DNA from 2 places in the Paenibacillus sp. MMO-58 genome. Region 2 is predicted to be linked to the other one. Evidence: riboswitches for the same ligand, from Rfam matches in the RefSeq annotation. Region 2 holds a riboswitch; the other holds the start of a gene.
What was found. A riboswitch is a leader RNA that binds a small molecule or an ion and turns the genes downstream of it on or off. The one in region 2 is predicted to bind ZMP and ZTP.

Region 1: another riboswitch for ZMP and ZTP. It lies ahead of WFJ73_RS02120 (NIPSNAP family protein); the one in region 2 lies ahead of rpiB (ribose 5-phosphate isomerase B).

The regions. Positions count from the first base shown of each region.
Region 1 covers NZ_JBBCVY010000001.1:491,780-499,844, reverse strand. The annotation lists gene WFJ73_RS02130 (LysR family transcriptional regulator) at 1-628, opposite strand, end outside; gene WFJ73_RS02125 (alpha/beta fold hydrolase) at 773-1,792, shown strand; gene WFJ73_RS02120 (NIPSNAP family protein) at 1,938-2,264, opposite strand; ZMP/ZTP riboswitch at 2,405-2,485, opposite strand; gene WFJ73_RS02115 (C-terminal helicase domain-containing protein) at 2,713-3,327, shown strand; gene WFJ73_RS02110 (NUDIX hydrolase) at 3,580-4,065, opposite strand; gene WFJ73_RS02105 (RNA polymerase sigma factor) at 4,425-5,663, shown strand; gene WFJ73_RS02100 (TetR/AcrR family transcriptional regulator) at 5,962-6,534, opposite strand; gene WFJ73_RS02095 (ketopantoate reductase family protein) at 6,726-7,661, shown strand; partial or broken gene WFJ73_RS02090 (hypothetical protein) at 7,854-8,065, opposite strand, start outside.
Region 2 covers NZ_JBBCVY010000007.1:22,105-30,169, forward strand. The annotation lists gene WFJ73_RS20360 (peptide ABC transporter substrate-binding protein) at 83-1,735, opposite strand; gene glyA (serine hydroxymethyltransferase) at 2,251-3,498, opposite strand; gene WFJ73_RS20370 (TIGR01440 family protein) at 3,522-4,124, opposite strand; gene rpiB (ribose 5-phosphate isomerase B) at 4,240-4,698, opposite strand; ZMP/ZTP riboswitch at 4,799-4,879, opposite strand; gene WFJ73_RS20380 (low molecular weight protein arginine phosphatase) at 4,966-5,544, opposite strand; gene WFJ73_RS20385 (manganese efflux pump MntP) at 5,586-6,098, opposite strand; gene WFJ73_RS20390 (L-threonylcarbamoyladenylate synthase) at 6,214-7,284, opposite strand; gene spoIIR (stage II sporulation protein R) at 7,429-8,065, opposite strand, start outside.

The DNA of each region.
Region 1 (8,065 bases), on a different contig from region 2:
TCTCAAATGACCGGTCAAACATCGTTCGATAGGGACAACCCTTCTCGTTGGTGAGGAACACTTGCCCGTGGAAATCCTCAAGCTTTAGCACAGCTTGCTTTGCGAGCGGATGATCTGGGGCAGCGAACAAGCGGAAAGTTTCTTCACGCAATGTTTCCACGGTAAGTGCGGTCGAGCGGATCGGTTCGTCCAGCATATAGACGACATCCGCGGTTCCCTCAAAGAGTGTTTGCTTGAGCTCTTGATTCGGAACGGAGCGGAAGATCAGACGTACTCCAGGATGCTGCGAACGAAACTGTCGAAAGACAGCTGGAAGCCGATAGGCGCAAATAACCTCATTGGCACTTATCGTTAAGGTGCCGCTTAGATTTTCATGGTCATGAACGACGCTGTGAGCTTCATCCAATTTGTCGAGAACGCCTTGAATATGACTTAAAAAACGCTTACCCGAGTTAGTGAGAACGAGCTGCTTGCCCAAGCGATCAAAGAGGCGGACGCCAAGCTCATCCTCCAATGCTTTAACTTGCATCGTGACGTTGGAAGGGACGTAGTTCAGCGCTTCGGCAGCCCGAGTAAAATTTAATGTTGATGCAACCATGCGGAACGTATTTAGTTGGCGCAACTCCATTATTTGACCCTCCTTAACCTTCAAAATTATTGAATACTACTATGAATTCCATTCACTTTTATTGAGGATATCACGGATCTATACTAACAACAAGAAATACAAATTTAAAAGTATGCTTTGATTTTGAAAGGAGCAAACAACACGATGGAGTATGAAACTTTTGAATTGGGTGACGTTTCTTTGCAATCCGGTGTGACTTTACCGAACGCTTTTCTAGCTTATAAGACTTACGGGATGCTGAATGAGAAGAAAGACAATGTCATTGTCTATCCTACTGCTTTTGGCGACCAGCATGTTCAAAATGAATGGTTGATTGGGAGTGGGATGGCCCTTGATCCCGAGAAATATTTCATCATCGTTCCAAACCTGCTCGGAAACGGATTATCTTCGTCCCCTAGTAACACGCCTCCGCCATTCGACCGTGCGAACTTTCCGCAGGTGACCGTCTATGACAATGTAATGCTCCAGCATCGGCTGATTACCGAAAAGTTCGGCATTCAAAAGATTGTTCTCGTTGTTGGATGGTCCCTTGGAGGTATTCAGGCATTTCAATGGGGGGCAAGTTACCCGGAGATGGTAGAACGAATAGCGCCTTTCGCGGGAATTGCCAAGCCCTGGCCTCATACATTTGTTGTCTTGAACAGTCTGAAAGCTGCGCTGTTATCGGCAGTTGGTTTCGATTCAAGCAAGCTAGACCAGTTGACTTTTGCAGACATGCGTGCCGTTGGCCGGGTCTATGCGGGATGGGGATTATCGCATGCGTTTTATAGAGAGGAGCTTTATCGTGAGATGGGATTTGACTCCTTGGAAGATTTTGTGGCCGGCGTCTGGGAGGATAGCTTTATGAAAATGGATCCGCATAATGTCCTAGCCATGTTATGGACAGGGCAGCATGCCGATATTAGCGCGAACCCCTCCTATAACGGAGATTTCGATAAGGCACTTAAGAGCATCAAAGCTCTTACCTATATCATGCCGGGAAGCACAGACCTCTTCTGCACAGCGGACGATAATGAATACGAGGCTAGTCGTATACCTCATGCAGTCTTTAAACCAATCCCGTCGATCTGGGGCCATTTTGCCGGCCGCGGAATCAACAGTGCCGATAATCAATTTATCGATGATAACCTTAAACATTTGTTAGCACGTAGCACAAACGATTGATCGTTACTTGCATTGAATCCCAGTTATTTCTCTCATGAAATTAAAAGTGTGCAATCACGCCATACTGCCCTTTCGTTCAATAAAAGCGGCAGCTGATCGCTGATCGGCTGCCGCTATATTCATTTAGCTATAGTTCTTCGTTAGTTCAATTTCCCAATCTGAAAAATTCAGCTTGATTCATAAAATATTCATCAATTTTTTCGACTATGAGCCCTCCGTTTTCTTCCGAATTGCGTTTAACTTGAATCCATTCGATGTCTTTCTTAAACTGCTCCCATAGCATTTGACGCTGCGCCATATCCTTAAATTCCATCACATAATATAGTTTGTTTTTGCCTGTTGCATCTATCCAGAAACTCACGACCTTCATTCCCAGTCTTGTAAAAATTCTAAACGTATGCTCCTTAAATCTGTCTTGAATGGCATCCATTCTTCCTTCGTAAATCGTATAGATTCGCAACTCGTATAGCATGTTATTTCCTCCCTGAATGAATCTGATTGGTAATCCAGCACACTTCTATTTCGAATTTTTAAAAATCAGATCGAGCGCATTCTCTCAGGACCATCATTCTTACCTCCTAAAACACACAGAGGTAAGGGATACCTCTCCCTTACCTCTGCCCAGGCGTACGGCATATGACAATATGTGCTCCCTCGTGGGTCTCCACGTTTACGCCAGTCACACATTCCAAATGTTTACTGTGATTATAGTTAGAATAGTCACTGAAGTAAAGATGTTATACCTTATGTGTATGTCTCAGCTATGAAATTGTTACGTTTGTCCGGCCGTTGAAGGCAATTTCTTGCCGTAGCATTTGTAAAATTCCATTTTATGAAGCTTGCCGTTTCGTCGAGAGAACCTTATCATAAGTTAAATTGCTATTATTTAAAGAATAAGAAAAGGAAGGATGACTGATATCATGAACATTACTGAAAAACAGATCGTCGTATCCTTGGAGCCCGAATATGAAACTGAATACTTGAAACTATTGAATAATTACTTTACGGCCTCCGAGCGAGATGGCCGGGCCTCCTCCATTTTTGAAAAAAAACAGCTCATGGCGATCAAAGAGCAAATGGCGCTTATGTGCAACCGGAATCCGCAAAAAATTAGCATGCTGAAGTCCATCATCCGAGATGTAAGTGACAAAAGGGAAAAGGCGGTTGTCATCTCCAAGTCGAATGCCGTTACCGCCCTGTTATTAGACGAGCTTTCTGCGGACGAGGACATCAAAGGCGTTTTTATTATGACGAAACAGCTCTCCATCCATGAGGTCAATGAACTTATAGACAGATTTAATAAATTCCCGGAATCTACCGTTCTGCTTATTACGGATTCTGTTAATACCGGTCTCGACGTTACGGCCGCAAATCATCTTGTGCACTATGATTATCCGGCCCGCTACTCTGATCTTCAGCAGCGCAACAACCGCATATCGAGACAAACTTCATACCATAAAGAAGCAACCATCTATTATCTCTTAACGTCGGGCAAAATCGACGAGTTCGAATACCAGGAATGTCGGACCCCATAGAGTAACGCGGCAGCTTATGCTGTTGTCTGGTCCGCATGCCCAATTCTATCTTTCTCAATCTTCGGATCTTTAAAAGTTCCGCGAAACTCCCTTTAGTTCAATATAAAGCAGCCGAGCATTGTTTGCCGGCTGCTGCACTAATTCAATCTTTGACTTCAAGAACCCTGTCGCTATGGCCCCTTAAATGTCAAAATCAGTTATAATCCTTTTCAAATCCGTTTCATTTTGCCTCCATCTGACTATCGTTTCTAGTTAGCGTACAGATCTGTAGTCATATGAACTTCTACTAACGGGGATTGTCTTCGTACGAAACCATTCGATTGCTTGCTGGACCAACGGTGATGAATTTATCGGCGTAACCTCATCGATTGAAATCCAGTCGTAACCATTTGAGTCCTGTCCATCGAATTGAACCACGGCTTCCCCAATTATTCCCGCGACAATAACCTCATACAAAATCGCAATATGATGCACGAACTCAGTAGAGTCATCCTGTAGTGTCCATAACACAGAAAAATCACAAACACCAATATTGTTAAGTTCTTTGACTTTGAATCCTGTTTCTTCGTTAAACTCCCTTTTTAAGCCTTGCTCTAAGGACTCCGATACTTCTAGTCGTCCCCCAGGCAAGTCAAATTGGCCGGAATAAGGGCCTAAACTTTTTCGAATAACTAAAATTTTCTCGTTAACCATACATATTCCGTAAACTCCTATGTGCCGATAAAACTTTTCCTCCATTGAATTTAATCCCCCTATTGCTTTAGCAGCTGATCCTCCGATCTGCTGCAGCTATATCGGTCGAACTATCGTTCCCCTTTAGCTTAACGGTATTTCTCCTTCAAAACCTCACTTAATCCGCTACGGCAGTGAACTTCTGAACTATCGTATTCCGTACACTCACTCCCTAATCATATTCTTCAAATTCCATGATTAACTCCTGTGCCCTTTCATTGCTTCCGTTTTGTCTTTCGCTGGTCATGTTTTCTTATATCCGTTTAATGAAGAATGGCGTCTTAAAATTATTTTTTTAAAATGATGTGGCTTTTTACCTCCCCCCGGTGTCTAATGAATTGTAAGTTCAGGAGGAGGTACTACTGGTGTCACGAGCTCAAGACAAAACGAAAATCCCTGTTCTTCCGGAGGAGCAGGAACAGATCCAGCATTTCGAAGACATTTATAATCAATATCAAGAGAGAATCCGAAAGTATATCGCAGTAAAAACAAATTCAGCAGTTGCTGATGACTTAACGCAACAAGCTTTTTTAAAAGCAATGGAAAACTTCCACTTGTTTAAGCATAACTCCAGTATATTTACTTGGCTATTCAAAATCGCGCAGAATATCGTGAAAAATGAGTATCGTTCAAGATCAAGAAATAAAAAAAAAGTGCACGAGGTTATCGATTTTCAGTCCCAATCGATTTCCCTCGATATCGTTAAAAATGTTGATATCCGTCTTGATATTAGTGCTGCATTAGCACAATTGAATGAGTTAGATCAGCAAATCATATCGTTGCGGTTTTTCGTCGACTGCACTTTATTGGACATATCCCAAATCATCGGGATGCCTGAAAGCGCGGTTAAGAACAGACTCTATCGTGCATTAAACAAATTAAAAATAGCATTAAAAGAATGGGGTGACATTACAATCATGTCTATCAAAGAATTGATATCGATTGTGGATAAGAACGAGGCTTCCACCAAGCATGATGGTATGAATAAGGTATACCATGACTTATTCGAGGAATTGAAATCCAATGTAGAGCGAATTCTAACAACCTATCGTCATCGACCATCTCAGAAAATCACTATCGAAATCTATCCGGATCTGTCCACTTTTCACCAAGCAATAGGCGAACCGGATGCGCCTAACTGGTTCATGGGTACCTACGAACACAACAAAATAAGAATTGTATCTCCACTGAACCCAGGCCCTGAACATACGTACCAATCGGTACTACGCAACACGATAAGTTTGTTTACGATGTGGTTAGTGAAGGATATTAATCCTTTGGCACCAAAATGGCTTACTCATGGGCTTGGCGGACATGAATCCAAACAAATGTCACAAGAATATATCAAGTATAGCACCTCCGAAGCGATTCGAAATAAGGCTGTCCCTAGCTTTCAAGCATTAACTAACGATACGTGGGAATTCGAGAAGATAGGGGGATATGGATTCTCGCATTTGATCGTTGAATTTCTCCTCCATTCTTACAGTTCAGATGAGCTCAACAAATTCATACGCGATGCTACTGATTTTCATGGCGCATTCCAGGTATCGGAAGCTGAGCTGCACGTGATGTGGGTGCAGTATTTAGAATCTAGGCTATGTTAAACTTCTAAAGGGTGGTTTTGTTATGGTCTCCCTTAGCTCAACAGTACACTATACTTTGTTCTATCTAGTACCGCCTTCTAGCCCCTATCATTAACTGCCCGCTACTTCAAACAAAAGCTGCAGCAAGATCCTCCGATCTGCTGCAGCTTTTGTTTGAACTATAGTCTCCCGTATGCGTAATGATAAACTGTGATACGGTTCAGCCTATCATTTATAGAGCGAAATCGAATTTTACTCCGTCTTTTCCGTGACGTTGCATTCCCACACATCCAACACATACCCACTTAACGCAATCACATTAACCATTGCCAATCAACCCGAATAACAACAGACGGTTCATCTCAGCCATCTTTTCTTTATAGTTTCCTGATTTTGCCCAAGATAATTGAATGGTTCCAATCGCGTTTAACAATTCGAGAACAGTTTCCAGAGAAACGGAAGAGTGAATAGCTCCTTCCTCTTTCGCAAGTTCAATAAGCTCTTGAAGCATTTGAATTCTAATTTTATTCGTATTTTCACTATATAGACTCGATAACACATGGTCCTCTACGGCGCCAGGCGAACCAAGCAATTGATAGTCCTGATCGGCGCAAACATCCATGACTTGAATGATTTTATCTTTGAAATCGATGTCTTGATTCATGATCTCTTCGGCCATATGAAGGGTATTCTGCATTAAAACGTTCGCGCATTCCTTAACAATCCCTTCTTTGTTTTCGAAATAGTTATATAGCGATACAGATGACACGCCGGACTCAGCGGCAATATCCTTTATGCTTACTTGAACGAATCCTTTTTCTTTAAAAAGCTTTAACGCGGCATGAACAACTGCCGTCTTCTTTTTCTGAGTCCTTATTTCGAATTTATTCATTAAACATTCCTCCATCCCGCATAAATCAATGTAGCACATTTCGAAAGGTTTTTAAATTTAATGGTTTCAAATTAAAAAACCATTGACGAGACATTCTGATCGGAGATAAAATCAATTCGAAAGTTTTTTAATACAACCACCACATATTTAAAAACTTTTTATTTCCGAAACAATCAATATGGAGGAATACCATGAGAATACTGGTCTACGGAGCAGGTGTATTGGGAAGTTATTTAGCTCACGAATTAGTTCACAATGGAAACGAAGTCACAATGTTAGCAAGAGGGCGGCGCGCGGAAGAGTTGCAGCAGAACGGCAATGTGATCCGCCATTATTTACAGCTCCGAACAACAGTCGATAAAGTAAACGTGATTCGTGAATTACAGCCGGAGGATGTTTATGATCTAATCTTCGTAGTAATGAAATATCCGGATTTCGAGGCAGTCCTTCCAGCCCTTGCAGCGAATCGAAGCAAATACATTGTTATTATGGGTAATAATGCAAGTCCCATTGAAATGAGGCATTATTTGCAATCCAATAGCCCTGTAGAGAAAAACGTTGTATTTGCTTTTCAGTCGCTTGCCGGATGGAGAGAGAACGGTCGGGTAACCTGCTTGCGCGGCCCAAAGGTGACTTTGGCTTTGGGTGGCTTGGGAGAGCAACTAAATTGGCGATCGGTCATTGACCAAGCTTTAAAGAACACAAGGTATAAGACGATCACCTTTACAAATATGGATGAATGGCTGAAAAGCCACTTCATTATGATTTTGCCTTTGAATCGCATTGCCGTCTCGTATAATGGGAACCTGCGCAAAGCTGCCAAAGACAAAAGGCTGCTTAACTACGTCATTGACGCAATAGATGAAGGCCATCAAGTGTTGATAAAAAACGGTTACACAATTACGCCTGCGAATCAATATCAATTAGTTCGAAAATATCGCAAGCTGTTTTTTATCGTGCTGAAGATTATATTAGCAACCTCCATCGGCAGAACCACGCTAAGTGGTAAGGCAGTTTCTTCCAATGAAATGGATATGTTGTACCAGGCTTTTTCCGATTTAAAGAATAGAGCGAACATGGCCACACCAAGTTGGGACAAGCTTTACAATTACATCCCTTTGCAATAATGGAAATAATCTTGTCTCTAATCGATAATGGATGTAGCACTTGTCCTTCTCCCAGAACAAGAGCTACATTCATTACTAGAAATCCGCTTGTTCTAAGTCAGATGTGGGGTGACCATTGAATTCAGCAGACCGTAATTCTACTCGAATATAATGACCCACTAGCGGGAGCAAAAGTCCGTGTTGCTCATCCTTCCATTTTATCAGGGTCGAGGGGATAACAAACAAAAGAGGACGTAATTTTTTTTGGGCCAGTACTATGCTCAGTAATAATGGGATCATAAACAAGAATCTCAACGAAGCGCTCCAAGCCCAACTCCCACCCGATAGCTCCATAGAAGCGTTAAGAACAAAAGCAAAAGCAAAAAAGAAAGCCGAAGATATTCCTAAAAATAACGGTTTAAATT
Region 2 (8,065 bases):
AACTTCCGAAAGTTAAAAGTGAAAGGGGATATATGCAGCTATCATTGGCCGCATATATCCCTCAATCCGTGCCGAGCTTTAATTACTTCGCTTCGTAGTATCCGCGGTTGTAATCAATGTCGCCTTTGTAGTCGATAAAGATGCCTTTGAAACCAGGCTTAATCATATAAACCGTGCTGTAGTAGTAGATCGGCATAATCGCGCGAGTACCCACTACGATCGATTCAGCTTTGGACATAGCTTCCATACGTTTTGCTTGATCGGCAGTGCTGTAAGCTTCTTTGATCAGATCGTCGTACTGTTTGTTAGCAAAGCCAGTGTTGTTATTGCCGGATTTCGACGAGAACAGGTCGATGAACGTCATTGGATCATCGTAGTCGGCGCCCCAGCCGCCGCGTGCCACGTCATAGTTCAGGTGGTTACGGTTGTCGAGGAATACGCCCCATTCTTGCTTGCTAACTTCGGTTTTGATACCGAGGTTTTTGCTCCACATTTCGGCAATTGCTTCTGCAATCGCTTGGTGCAGTTCGTTGGTGTTGTAAGTTACTTTAACCGTAGGCATTGCAGTCAGGCCTTCTTCTTTCAGACCTTCAGCAAGCAATGCTTTTGCTTGTTCAACGTCTTCTTTGAAGTAAGCGGAGTCTGGATGCTCTGTACGGTAGTCGTCTTTCTCGCCTTTGATGCCCGGAGGAACGATGCCGTAAGCAGGAATTTGTCCGCCTTTTGTTACGTTGTCAACGATATCTTGACGGCTGATTGCCATCGAGAGCGCTTGACGGATTTTTTCGTTATCGTAAGGCTTTTGCGTTGTATTGAACAGGTAGTAGTAGATCGATGCGCTGCCTTGGATTTTGAACTCATCCGGATTGTTTTGCTTCAATGTCGGGAATTGTTCGTTAGGGATCAAGCCAGTAGGCATACCCGCATAATCCAGTTCGCCTGTTTGGTACATGCTCAGCTCTGTATTCGAGTCATTTACTTCAGAGAAGACAACCTTGGAGAGCTTGATGTCGTCTTTTGCATAGTAGTTGTCGTTCTTAGCGATTGTAATGGAGTTGTTCTTTTTCCATTCGCTGATTTTGAACGGACCGTTGGATACCAAAGTCGAAACGTCAGTAGCCCATTGCTCGTTTTCTTTAACCGATTTGTGAACCGGATAGAAGACCGTGAAGGACATCAGACCAAGGAAATAAGGAGTTGGCGAGTTCAGCTCAACTTGCAGCGTGTGATCGTCAATCGCTTTAACACCAACATCGTCAGCTTTCACGCTGCCGTCAGTGCCAGTGTTGTAAGCTTCCGCATTCTTGATGTAGTACAGCTGGTAAGCATATGCGGATGCTGCCGGTTTCAGGTTTGGATCAAGAGCACGCTTCCAAGCGTATTCGAAGTCACCTGCAGTTACTGGATCACCGTTGCTCCATTTCGCGTCATCGCGAATGGTGAACGTGTATGTTTTGCCGTCATCGGAGATTTTCCACTCTTTAGCGACAGCTGGAACAACATCGCCCTTCTCGTCTTTGCGAGTAAGACCTTCAAACAAACCGTTTACTACAGTTGCAGACACTTGGTCTTGGACCTGAGCCGGGTCAAGGGACGGCGGTTCAGTTGCAAGGTTCATGCGGAATACAGAGCCTTCGCTGCTTCCGGACTCTTGCTTAGGTGTACAGCCGACGGCTACGAGAGCTAGTGCAAGCAGTACGGAAATCATGGTAAAGCCATACTTCTTCTTCGACATTTTACTTCCTCCCCTGGATGTTCTCCTCTTGCTTTCTATTGTAATAATCTGACATTACATAATTAAACAATGCGAGAATTAATACGAAACATTGAATAATTATCAATGAACATATGTTCAATCACCCTGTTTTACAAATGTTCAGGCCAAATTAGTACAAAAGTAATGTTAATTAATATACCATTAACAAATATACATAATTTATAATGATTTGTCACGCCCCAGAAATTACATTTCTGAATTTGTCGAATTTTGACGAGTTATGTAGTTTCGTGGAACCCGCTTATATATCATGCTGCATTCGCCTTAACTTAATTCATAACACCAAGGCTTAACGGCTATCGTACTGCTAATGCTTCTCTTTCAAATCATAGAGAACAGATAAATAACGAACAATTCCATTACTTCTATACCTGCTTAGCGAATTTACTATATCTATGGCACAAATAAAAAAAGAGGCTGTTCCCAAGCGGTCGATTGACCTTTGGGAACAGCCTCTTTTGCAACGATAGTTATTAGTATTTCATGTTCGGGTAAAGCGGGAATTGAGCAGTCAGGTCGCGAACCATGCCGGTTGCTTTAGCCAATACCGCTTCGTCTTTCGGGCTCTTCAGCGTCATAGCGATAATTTCGCCGATTGTTTTCATGGCTTTCTCGTCCATGCCGCGGGAAGTTGCAGCCGGAGTACCGAGACGGATACCGCTAGTTACAAACGGGCTTGTTGGATCGAATGGAATCGCGTTTTTATTCGCCGTAATACCGATCGAGTCAAGAACATGCTCAGCGTCGCGACCCGTGATGTTCAGGCTGCGCGTGTCAATCAGCATCAAGTGGTTGTCAGTGCCGCCGGAAACGATGTTAATGCCTTCCGCAATCAGCGTCTCGGACAATACTTTTGCGTTGCTTACTACTTTTTGCGCGTATTCTTTGAAGGATGGTTGAAGCGCTTCGCCAAATGCTACGGCTTTTGCTGCAATAATGTGCATCAGAGGACCGCCCTGCGAACCAGGGAATACCGCTTTATCGATTGCCGCTGCCCAAGGCTGACGGCATAGAATCATACCGCCGCGAGGACCGCGGAGCGTTTTGTGAGTTGTTGTTGTAACAAAGTGCGCATGAGGCACCGGGTTTGGATGCAGACCTGCTGCAACAAGACCCGCGATATGAGCCATATCCACCATGAACAATGCGCCTACGTCTTGAGCGATTTGGCCAAGCTTCTCGAAATCGATTGTACGCGGGTATGCGCTCGCGCCGGCAACGATCAGACGAGGACGGTGTTTGAAGGCCGCTTTGCGAACTTCATCATAGTTGATCGTAAATGTATCTTCTTCTACGCCATAAGCAACGAAGTTGTACAAAAGACCGGATGCGTTAACCGGGCTGCCGTGCGTCAAGTGACCGCCGTGAGCCAGGTTCATGCCAAGAACCGTATCGCCTGGTTTGAGGACGGCAAGGTATACCGCCATGTTTGCTTGCGCGCCGGAGTGAGGCTGAACGTTCGCATGCTCGGCGCCAAAGATTTCTTTCGCGCGTTCGCGTGCGATGTCTTCCACAATGTCCACATGCTCGCAGCCGCCGTAGAAACGTTTGCCAGGGTAGCCTTCTGCATATTTATTCGTCAGGACCGAACCCATAGCTTCCAGAACCGCTTCGCTTACGATGTTCTCGGATGCGATCAGTTCGATGTTGTCGCGTTGGCGCTGCAGCTCAAGGCCCATTGCCTTTAATACTTCAGGATCTTGGTTACGTAAGTTTTCCATTGTGAAAAGCCTCCTAAATATAATTAGTCGCAAGTTCCTGACGTCTGCTCTGACGCCAGGCCGCTGTCTTCCAAGGTGTATACCGCGCGTGCACCGCCAATCAGCTTAGGCCGCGAAAAAGCCATCGTGACATGGGCTGCGCCAATCGACAGGATTGACGGTCTGACCGGAACGGCAACCCGGCGCAGATGCATGCCGATAAAGGTATCGCCGATATCGATGCCCGCATGTGCCTGAACCGTCTCAACCAGACAAGCATTAGGCAAATGCCGGAAGGCGTAAGCGGCCATTGAACCGCCTGCCTTCGGAACGGGAACGGCCGCAACCTCTTCCAGCCCGTACTTGTCCGCTGCCTCGCGGGGAAGGACAAGCGCCCGGTTCAAATGCTCGCAGCATTGATATACCGGATAAAAGCCTACATCCTTCCGGACCGCTTCAATGCCTGCATAGATCTGAGCGGCCGTCTCGACCGTTCCCGAAGTTCCGATCCGCTCGCCAAGCACCTCGCTTGTGCTGGTGCCGATAACCAGCAGCTGGCCGGCTCTCAGTCCTCCCGCTACAACAAGCTCCCGAACAATAGTCTCCACATCGGCTGCAATAGTAATGGTTTCCTTTTGATTGTTCATTGTACATACCTCCTATGAATACAAAGAATGATCACGCGAATCGCTTAAGGATTAATTACACCAATGGCCTGTTAATTAAGCGGTTAATGATAATTCTTGCTTCGAAAGCATGGACCTAAGGATGTACCGTATACTGCTGCTCGATTTCCTTCACTTTCCGGACACGCCCGACATGGCGCTCGCCGTTAGAGAACGGCGTTTCCAACCAGATGCGGACAATTTCCTGTGCAAGACCCGGGCCGATAATACGCTCGCCCATCGCAAGCACGTTTGTATCGTTATGCTCGCGGGTTGCTTGTGCCGAAAACATATCATGCACCAGCGCGCAGCGGATACCCGGAACTTTGTTCGCCGCGATTGACATGCCGATACCCGTGCCGCAAATCAGAATGCCGCGGTCAGCCTGACCGCCGGCCACTCTGTCTGCCACAGGCAGCGCATAATCGGGATAATCCACCGACTGGCTGCAGTCGCAGCCCAAGTCTTCAATTTCATGACCAAGCGATAAAAGAAACGGAACAATTTCATCTTTCAGACGGTAACCCGCATGATCTGCACCAATTGCAATTTTCAACGCAAAACCCTCCTGCTAGTTGTCGAATCATACGGACTTATTATACCTAAAATCCTCAAAAAGACGAAAAAAGAGCATGACATGCTATCACTAGCATGCTGCTCTTTGCCCAGGCGACCGGCCGTATGTTCCGATGCTCCACCGTGGTTACCCACTTCCGTCGCCAGTTACATCGGAAACCGTCTTTGTTACCTTCATGATAGCTTATTCAACCGTGAAAATCAATCAAATATACGCATAAATCGGGCCTATTTCCGGCATGGAATATCATCCCTTTTGAAGCATTCGAAGGAGGGCCTTCAGGCTCTCTTCGATTTCTTTGGCGCAGCTTTCGTACATGCCAAGCGTTCCACCGAACGGATCGGCGATATCGAAGCTTGGGATCCGGCGCTCCAGCTCCAGAAGACGCGAACGCTCCGCTGTCGACAGCTGCTGGCCCAGCACCTGCTTCATATGCATTTCCGTATACAGGCGTTCGAGCTCTTCAATGTCTGCCTGAACAGCCGTATCCTGGTTCACGTATTCCTTGAGCGTATAGGCTTTATCCACGGCTTCAGGGAAGTAGTTGAGCAAGCCGCGTTTGTGTCCGGCTGTCATCGTCAGAATGAGATCCGCCCAAGCAACGGCTTCTCCGCTTAGTGCGCGCGACGAGCCGCGGTGCTCGACCGATTTGCCCCGCAGCGTTGTAGCCGCATGGGACGAGATCGGCAGTCCGTCAATGGTAGATACTCCGGCGGAACGAACCTCCAGCGAAATCCCCTTCTGCTCCGCCATCGTCCTCAGCATGGCTTCGGCCATCGGCGAACGGCAGGTATTGCCGGTACAAACAAACAAGATGCGCGTCATGCTGCATTCCCCTTTCTGGTAAGGCTGATTTCATTGATGTATTAAAATATAAATAAAAGTCCGAAAATGAGCAAGATCGCCCCGCCGAGCGCCTCCCCGTAGCCGCCCAGATTCTCGCTGACCCGGCGTCCGAGCAGCAGTCCCAGTACGGACATCAGCCCGCCGAAAAAGCCAAACAATAACACCGTCAGCAAAATATCGGCTTCGAACATGCCCAATGTCACGCCAACGGAGAAGGAGTCGATGCTGACGCTGAACGCAAACAAGAACGTTCCGACCGAGGAACGGTAGTCCATTGTTTGGGCCGATTCCCCTTTGAGCGAGCTGTAAATCATGTGCCCGCCAAGCAAAAGCAGCAGCACGCCTGCGGCCATCGTCGCAACATGGCCAAGCAGTCCGCTGACAAAATGTCCGGCGTATATGCCGCCAAGAGGCATCAGCACATGGAATAACGCGATAATGCTGCTTAACCGGAGCACATCGCGCAGGCGAATCCCCTTCAGCCCGATTCCGATTCCTAACGAAAAAGCATCCATGCCAAGCGCAACCGCCATAATGAGCAGTGTCGCGAATTGTCCGGCTTGCAAAGTTGCATCAGTCACGCTATCGCCCCCATGTCCACATCCATTCTTAACCAAGATATGCGGACAAGGGGACAAACATACTACTCTATACGCGGACGATGCGATGCCCCGCTGCTTTCGCCAAACGGTTCATCAGAGCAAGACCGATCCCTTCCTCGGAGCAGCCTTCCGCCCAAATGCGCTGCACGCCTTCCGAGTCAAACCGGCGAAGTGCGGCATACAGGCTATGCGCCGCTTGCTCCGGATGCAGCTCGCTGCCGTAACTGAGGACCAGATCGGCCTCGTAAGCGTCTGCTCTCTCGTCGAAAGTCAGAACGCCGGTCTTCAAAGACGCTGTTTTCGAAAGGTTGAGCTGCTCCCGAATAAAGCTTACCGCGTTTGCGGATTCGCCTATAACGATCTGAAGATCACCTTGCGGAGCATAATGCGTATATTTCATGCCAGGCGAGCGCGGGGCCTCCGTTACATCCGGATTCGCTGCCGCAGGAGCATCGATTACCGCCTCGGGAGCTGCGCTATGCAGCTGCTCGGCCGTAATTCCTCCGGGGCGGAGAATACGGATGGTATTCGAATCCTGCAGCTCAATAACGGTTGATTCCAGTCCAACACCCGTCGCGCCTCCGTCTACGATGCCGCTGATTTTCCCGGCCAGATCCTCCAGCACATGCGCTGCAAGCGTAGGGCTGGGACGGCCGGAGCGGTTCGCGCTGGGTGCGGCCACCGGACAGCCGGATTGCCGAATGAGGGCAAGCGCGGCCGGATGGTCCGGCATCCGGATGCCGACGGTCGCGAGCCCTGCCGTAACAAGCGGAGATACCGCACCTGTGCGTACCGGCAGCACGATCGTAAGAGGACCCGGCCAGAATTTTTTCATCAGCCTAGTCGCAAGCTCGGGATAAGGAAGCGCAAGCTCCGCCAGCTGACCTTCATCCGCGATATGCACGATAAGAGGATTATCCGACGGCCGGCCTTTTGCCTTGAATATGCCCTCAACCGCCTTTGTGTTCCGGGCATCGGCACCTAGTCCGTATACCGTTTCGGTCGGAAAAGCAACTAGCTCCCCATCCCTCAGCAGCACGGCCGCTTCCTCCAATTGTCCGGCCAGCGCATCGGCAGGAGCCGCCTCCGCAACCCGCCAAACCTTCGTTGTTGTCATCTCTATCCTTCAATCCCTGCTATTCGAAAGTAATCGTTCCTTATCTAACTGCCCCCATTATAGCATATACGTTCTGAATTGCGGAGCGGCGGCCCTTCGCAGGGCGACTATGCGCCTTGAAAGAACCGCCGCGGGCAGCTTGTATTAGAAAAGGCTTTTCAGCCAGTTGATGAATTGCTCAATGATTTCCAGAAGGAAAAACTTCGCTTTTGGCGCTTCCCCTTGCTTGTTCTCGTCTTGCGATTTTTGAACGGAAGCATCGGATTTGTCTGCTTTGCCGTCAGAAGCTTTTTCAGCCTTTACGTTATCTTTATGGTCGGCGGAAGCCGTTTTTACCGTCTCTGCTTTCGCGGCATCAGCGTCCGGATCGGCTGCAGCGGCTTCGCCCGTTGCTGCGTCAATGAAGCACAGAGGCGGGAACAGCACGCACCACCAGTTTTGGCCTTTGCCTTCGCCAAGCGTAATCAGGAGAGCTTCATAGTTGCCTGCCGGATACACTTCGTTGCTGTACATTTTTGTCGGGAACGGAACCTGGCCAAGCTCTGCATGATAGCTATAATCAAACCCGCGGCTTGTCAGCACGTCGGCGACAATACCTTCGATTTCGCTCATATGATCAAGCACCGTTTGGCGCGCTTCTTCTATCGTTTGCGGACCCGTTACCCAAGTATCCATGGCTTTCACCACGGCATCGCGGACAACACGCTTTACGGCCTGGTCGGCAGGGGAGTCCGAATTTGCCAAGATGCGCAGACGAATGGAATCTTGCGGAATAATCGTA